2 regions of the Alkalihalobacterium sp. TH-98 genome follow, and region 2 is predicted to be linked to the other one. Evidence: a T-box and tRNA genes for the amino acid it is inferred to sense, from the RefSeq annotation. Region 2 holds a T-box; the other holds one or more tRNA genes.
What was found. The T-box of region 2 lies ahead of pheS (phenylalanine--tRNA ligase subunit alpha). A T-box ahead of a tRNA ligase gene usually reads a tRNA of that ligase, here a tRNA-Phe.
Positions count from the first base shown of each region.

Region 1: it encodes a tRNA-Phe, which carries the amino acid that the T-box ahead of pheS (phenylalanine--tRNA ligase subunit alpha) is inferred to sense. The anticodon was not compared.

Region 1 covers NZ_JBYCKM010000028.1:11,289-14,699, forward strand. Annotated here, with positions in the region: gene AC2VNP_RS11195 (peptidoglycan DD-metalloendopeptidase family protein) at 1-850, opposite strand, end outside; tRNA gene AC2VNP_RS11200 (tRNA-Thr) at 1,134-1,209, opposite strand; tRNA gene AC2VNP_RS11205 (tRNA-Phe) at 1,247-1,322, opposite strand; rRNA gene rrf (5S ribosomal RNA) at 1,335-1,450, opposite strand; tRNA gene AC2VNP_RS11215 (tRNA-Asp) at 1,461-1,536, opposite strand; tRNA gene AC2VNP_RS11220 (tRNA-Glu) at 1,564-1,638, opposite strand; tRNA gene AC2VNP_RS11225 (tRNA-Lys) at 1,653-1,728, opposite strand; gene AC2VNP_RS11230 (adenylosuccinate synthase) at 2,258-3,411, opposite strand, start outside.
Region 2 covers NZ_JBYCKM010000054.1:2,506-5,916, forward strand. Annotated here, with positions in the region: gene pheT (phenylalanine--tRNA ligase subunit beta) at 1-881, opposite strand, end outside; gene pheS (phenylalanine--tRNA ligase subunit alpha) at 896-1,930, opposite strand; T-box leader at 2,001-2,235, opposite strand; gene AC2VNP_RS20685 (TrmH family RNA methyltransferase) at 2,304-3,059, opposite strand.

The DNA of each region.
Region 1 (3,411 bases), on a different contig from region 2:
CTTTTTGCCCAATTTGTAGAAGTGTATCCTCAGTGATATCAGGATTTAGCTCTAGTAACTCGTTCGTTGATAAGTTATGCTTACTCGCAATGGACCCAAGAACATCCCCTACATCAACGGAATACGTTTCCTCAGTTAGCGTACCGAGTTTTAGCATTTTAATCGCTTCGTTTTTTGATAAAATATCACTTGGACGAGCTAGGCTGTATTCGTACTCTACTTCCGATGATAAAGAAATCTCCTGAATTTCTGTTTCTCCTACACTTGGTTCTACCGAGTGCTCTACATCTTCTTTATCCTCTTCATAAGACACTAACTCATCTTCTGATACATACTGTAATTTAAAATCCCGTAAGACCTGTTCTGCTGTTTCTTGTTCTTCAACGAATAAAACGGTCTCATCGTCAAAACGCATCGCTACAGCTTCAGCTTTTATGGTTAAAAGCTCATCTAGTTTTTCCACCGTTTCTTCTGTTTTTGTTCTTGCTTGGAATACTCGTTCTGGAATAAGCTTAACATCTTGGCCAATCATTAGATTAAATGATTCATATTGTTTAGTGTATTGGTTAATCTTTTGATCCACTAGTCTTTGATAGTCTTCCGTATCATTAATAGAACCAATTCTTTCACCATCTACATACACGTGATAGATCGTTTGTAATGAACTATCGCTATTTTCATTAGCTAGCACTGCAGGCGCTGTTAACAATAAAGCTGAACATGCTGCTACACTAGTCGCAAGTTTTACATTATGTATGGAATTATGTACAAAGCTCTTACATTTTTCTAGTAAATTACTGTGCCTAAACCTATTACTTTCATCGGCACTTGTCGATTTAAACAGATTCATAAGATCCTCCTAAAACTCTCTTACATCCAAAGTTGCTCTATTAGACAAACTTAGACAACTTTTATCATTTTAACATAAAGCGATTTAAAATGTGTCAGATAATTGAAAATGAAATGTTTATGTAATAATCCTACACGAAATAGCTTTTCCTAAAGGAAGGTGGTCTTTTCTATTTCTCCTGTTAAAGGCAAAAAAAAAACACCATCTAAACGGTGTATTTGTCGTTACTCGATATATATGATTATGGTAAATCTTTAATATTTATTCCGAAGAATAAAATAAATGGTGCCGGCGAGAGGACTTGAACCCCCAACCTACTGATTACAAGTCAGTTGCTCTACCAATTGAGCTACACCGGCATACATATTTAAGGTATTAGCAACTTACTAAAGTAAATGGTGGCTCGGGACGGAATCGAACCGCCGACACATGGATTTTCAGTCCATTGCTCTACCGACTGAGCTACCGAGCCTAAAAATAAAAAGCTTGGCGACGTCCTACTCTCACAGGGGGAAGCCCCCAACTACCATCGGCGCTAAAGAGCTTAACTTCCGTGTTCGGCATGGGAACGGGTGTGACCTCTTTGCCATCATCACCAAACTTTTTATTATGGCGGTCCCGACGGGAATCGAACCCGCGATCTCCTGCGTGACAGGCAGGCATGTTAACCGCTACACCACGGGACCATAATAATATTTAATTTTCAATGTAATTGGTGACCCGTACGGGATTCGAACCCGTGTTACCGCCGTGAAAGGGCGGTGTCTTAACCGCTTGACCAACGGGCCACTTTAATTTAAAGTGGTGAGCCATGAAGGACTCGAACCTTCGACCCTCTGATTAAAAGTCAGATGCTCTACCAACTGAGCTAATGGCTCCTAGATTAAGGATGATTATTCAAATTGATGTTTCTTCCTCTACCAGTATTTCTTTGAAGATTGATGCGTCGAAACAACTCGTAGTAGTTCGAAGATGCCTATGCTCGTTGCTCTACCAACTGAGCTAATGGCTCTCATATTTGTTAATGTTTCTTAACGACAAGAATTATATTAACATAAGTATTTATCGTTTTCAAGTAGTTTTTTAAAAAAAGTTTTTTCTTTTTTTATTACTTGGACAAGCACTTGAACAACCTTTAATAGAATACTGTAAAACTCGTTCATTTTCAAGTCTTTTTTGTTCGTTTACAATTATAAATTCTCGGTAAAGAAGTAGACTCGACTGACGTAGTAAACAATTTTAGGAATTAAGTATAAGACAACTACACCTCTGTCTTCGCTAAAAAGCTAGCCAATGGCAGTTATCTTCAAAGGCTATTTTCATATTTTGATTGCTGTAGAGCCGATTTATTTATAAAAATAAAGGCAAGAACAAGCTTTTACTTATTCTTGCCTAAAGTTATAAAATTTAAACAAACACACCACGAATTAAGTTTGTTTGATTACGATCTGGACCTACTGAGAAGATTGCTAAAGGAATACCTGTTAATTGAGATACACGTTCAATATAATGACGCGCATTAGGAGGTAGTTCGTCTAATGAACGAACACCTGTAATATCTTCTTCCCATCCTGGTAACTCTTCATATACAGGCTCACATTCCGCTAGAACTTTTAAGCTAGCTGGAAATTCGTCAATAATTTCACCTTTATATTTATAGGCTGTACAAATTTTTAACGTTTTAATTCCTGTTAGAACATCAATTGAATTCAGTGATAAGTCCGTAAGACCACTTACGCGACGGGCATGTCGTACGACAACACTGTCAAACCAACCGACACGGCGCGGTCGACCTGTTGTCGTTCCATATTCATTACCTACTTCACGAATTTGATGACCAATTTCATCATGAAGTTCCGTTGGGAATGGACCATCACCTACACGTGTTGTATACGCTTTTGAAACTCCTACTACATGATGAATTTTTGATGGACCTACACCAGAACCGATTGTAACCCCACCAGCAATTGGGTTAGAAGAAGTAACAAAAGGATATGTACCTTGGTCAATATCAAGCATAACTCCTTGTGCACCTTCAAAAAGTACACGACGACCATCATCTAATGCATTGTTTAAAACAACAGATGTATCACAAACATAATGCGCAATTTGTTGTCCATATTCATAGTACTCATCCAGGAAGTCTTCTTTTTTAAATCCTTCGACTTCATAGTACTTCTCAAACATACGGTTTTTCTCTTCTAAATTACGTTCCACTTTTTGCTCAAATTCTTCACGATCGAGTAAATCTGCAATTCGGATACCGATACGCGCTGCCTTATCCATATAAGCAGGTCCGATACCTTTTTTTGTTGTTCCAATTTTATTTGCACCTTTACGCTCTTCTTCTACGATATCTAACTTCAGATGATAAGGTAGAATGACGTGCGCTCTATTACTAATTCGAAGGTTGCTTGTATCTACATTTCGGTCATGTAAATACTTTAGTTCTTCGACTAGTGCTTTAGGGTCGATAACCATACCGTTCCCAATCACACAGATTTTGTCTTTATAAAAAATTCCTGATGGAATCAAATGTAGTTTATACTTCTCTCCACCGA
Region 2 (3,411 bases):
TCTCCATCACGCGCACGGCGAACAACTATGTCTTTTGATCCAAAACGATCATAGTCAAAAGCATGAAGTGGTTGACCGTATTCAATCAGGACATAGTTTGTTACATCGACTACATTACTGATCGGACGAATTCCAGCAGCTGTTAAACGGTTTTGTAACCATAAAGGGGATGGTCCGATTTTTACATTTTTAATAATTTTAGCTCCGTAATACGGGTTGTCTTCGGATGCTTCCACTTGTACCGTTATATAGTCAGATGCTTTTTCGCTGCTTGAACTTTCAGTGATTGTTGGGTGTTTTACCTCGCGACCTAACAATGCAGCCATCTCATAGGCAACACCTAACATACTTAAACAGTCTGAACGATTTGGCGTTAAATCTAATTCTAAAACCTCATCTGTTAAATTAAGAACTTCAAGTGCATCTTGACCAGGTTCAACATTTGCCGGAAAATTATAAATCCCTTCAGCAAATTCCTTTGGAATTAACTTTCCTTCAATTCCTAACTCTTGAAGTGAACAAATCATCCCTTGTGATAATTCACCACGAAGTTTCGCTTTTTTAATTTTAAAGTTCCCTGGTAATACAGCACCAACTGTTGCTACAGCTACTTTCTGGTCGGCACCGACATTGGCTGCACCACAAACAATTTGTAAATGTTCTTCTGCACCTACATCTACTTTACACACTCGTAATTTATCTGCATTTGGGTGTTGAGTACATTCCACTACATGTCCAACCACCACTCCGCTCATTCCTTTTTTCAGGGAATGAATGATGTCTACTTCAATACCGCCTTTAGTCAACTTATCCGCTATTTCTTTCGGCGTTAAATCAGCCACATCGATATATTCTTGAAGCCACTTATAAGAAACTAACATATTCTCTCCTCCTCTTATACCTGTTTAAACTGTTCTAAGAAACGTAAGTCATTTGTATAGAAATGACGAATATCATCAATACCGTACTTTAACATTGCTAGGCGTTCCACACCCATACCGAATGCAAATCCGCTATACTTTTTCGGATCAAATCCACCCATTTCAAGTACACGGGGGTGAACCATCCCAGCTCCAAGTACTTCAATCCAACCTGTTTGCTTACATACTCGACAGCCTTTTCCACCGCAAATCCCACAAGAGACATCAACTTCAACTGAAGGCTCTGTAAACGGGAAGAAACTCGGTCGAAGACGAATCGTGCGATCTTCACCGAAATATTGTTTTGCAAATGTATCTAGCATCCCCTTTAAATCACTCATACGGACGTTTTCATCGATGTAAAGTCCTTCAATTTGCATGAATTGGTGGGAGTGCGTCGCATCATCGTCATCACGTCTGAATACTTTTCCTGGACAAATGATTTTAACTGGCCCTTGTCCTTTGTACTTTTCCATCGTACGAGCTTGTACAGGAGAAGTATGCGTACGTAGTAAAAGTTCATTTGTAATGTAAAAAGAATCTTGCATATCACGTGCTGGATGGTCTTTCGGTAAGTTCAGCGCTTCAAAGTTATAGTAATCCGTTTCTACTTCAGGACCTTCAGCGACTTCAAACCCCATTCCAATAAACACATCTTCAACATGTTCAACAACGGAAGTTAACGGATGACGAGCTCCTTTTACTACTGGTCGGCCTGGAAGTGTAACATCAATACTTTCCTCTGCTAATTTTCTTTCTACTTCTTGTGCCTCTAATTGCGTTTCTTTTTCTTCTAGCTTTTCAGTAATCGCTGCTCGAACATCATTAGCCATTTGTCCGATGAGAGGGCGTTCTTCAGCTGATAGCTGTCCCATTCCTCGTAATACTTCAGTAATCGGACCTTTCTTTCCTAAGTATGCAACACGAATGTCTTGTAAAGCTTTTAAAGAGTCAGCTTGTACTACTTTTTCAAGCGCTTCATTTTTGAGACCTTCTAAACGATCTTTCATGTATATTTCCTCCCTCTTTTAATTACAAATTGGAATGTTCCCTAAAAATAAATAGAGCCATCGCCCCAAACTAAGGGACGATGGCTCGTGGTACCACCCTTATTAGCAATAGAATATCTACTGCTCACTTCATTAGATAACGGTTTAAACCGATAACACCTTAATAAGACAAGTTAACCATCCTATGTTCCGGTGCTAGCTCAAGAGTGAATTCACCTGTTTCATCCATAGAAATGCTTTCAGTCTAAGACATTTCCTCCCTAGATGGTGATTGACAGCCTACTACTCTCCTTCAACGCTTTTGGCAATATTAAAATATGTAATATCAAACTTATTAAAGTATAGAAAAAAATAACACACAGTGCAAGTCCATTTATTTTTTTCGTAATCCATAAAGTAAAATGGCCGTAGCAATCGCGACATTTAACGACTCCGCCTTGCCATAGATCGGTACATATAAATTAGCATTCGTTTCTTTTAAAAGGTCTTTTGAAACCCCTTCTCCTTCATTCCCAACCATTAAAGCAAATGAAGATGGTGACTCTATTTCATTGTAGTCTTGTCCATTTTCAAGAGCTGTTCCATAAACAGGGATATCCAATGATTTTAGTTTTTCAATCCACTCCAATAAATTACCTTTTACAATCGGCAAATGAAACAAGGAACCTTGGGTGGAACGAATGACTTTTCCATTATAAAGATCGACTGATCCATCTCCTAAAACAATTCCATCAACTCCAGCAGCATCTGCTGTGCGGATGATCGTTCCAACATTTCCTGGGTCTTGAACGGCATCTATTAATAAATATCGCCCTTGACTTGGAACAAAATGATGTTCAAATTGCTGACAGATTGCGATAACTCCTTGTGGAGATTTTGTTTCACTTAACTCCACCATGACACGATCCGTAACGTAAGTAATTGGCACTTGCCAATCCGACCAGTTTTTTGGAACATCGTACTCTTCAGAAATGATCAATTCTATAGGATCAAAACCAGATTTCCGAGCTTCTTCTATTAAATGCCTTCCTTCAATCAAAAATTGATGATCGGTATCGCGCCCTTTTTTTGTATGTAACTTTTTCCACTGTTTTACTTTTGGGTTTTTAGCTGATTCAATACGATTCATTACAAACTCCTCATCTATATCAAAATGCAAACTGCTATATCGTTCAAAAAGGAGGACAAAAAGAACCAAGAAGTTCAAGGCGGTGTAGCTTTGAGGAGCACAGCGTATGCTTTTAATACGTGAGCACAAGCTTGTATCTTCGTAAGCATAATCCGCACGACGGAAAAGTGATCTTATTTTCCAAGGACCGCAGAAGCAAACCAACGAGCTTCCACAGGATGTGGTGACTTCGACGTTCCCACAGGACGTGGGGCCCTTAGTCGAAGATCAACTTTCTCAGTTATTTTTCCCGGACTTTTTGAACTTCCTCTCTTTTTTATAATTATACCCTCCAAATTATACATAATCCCTA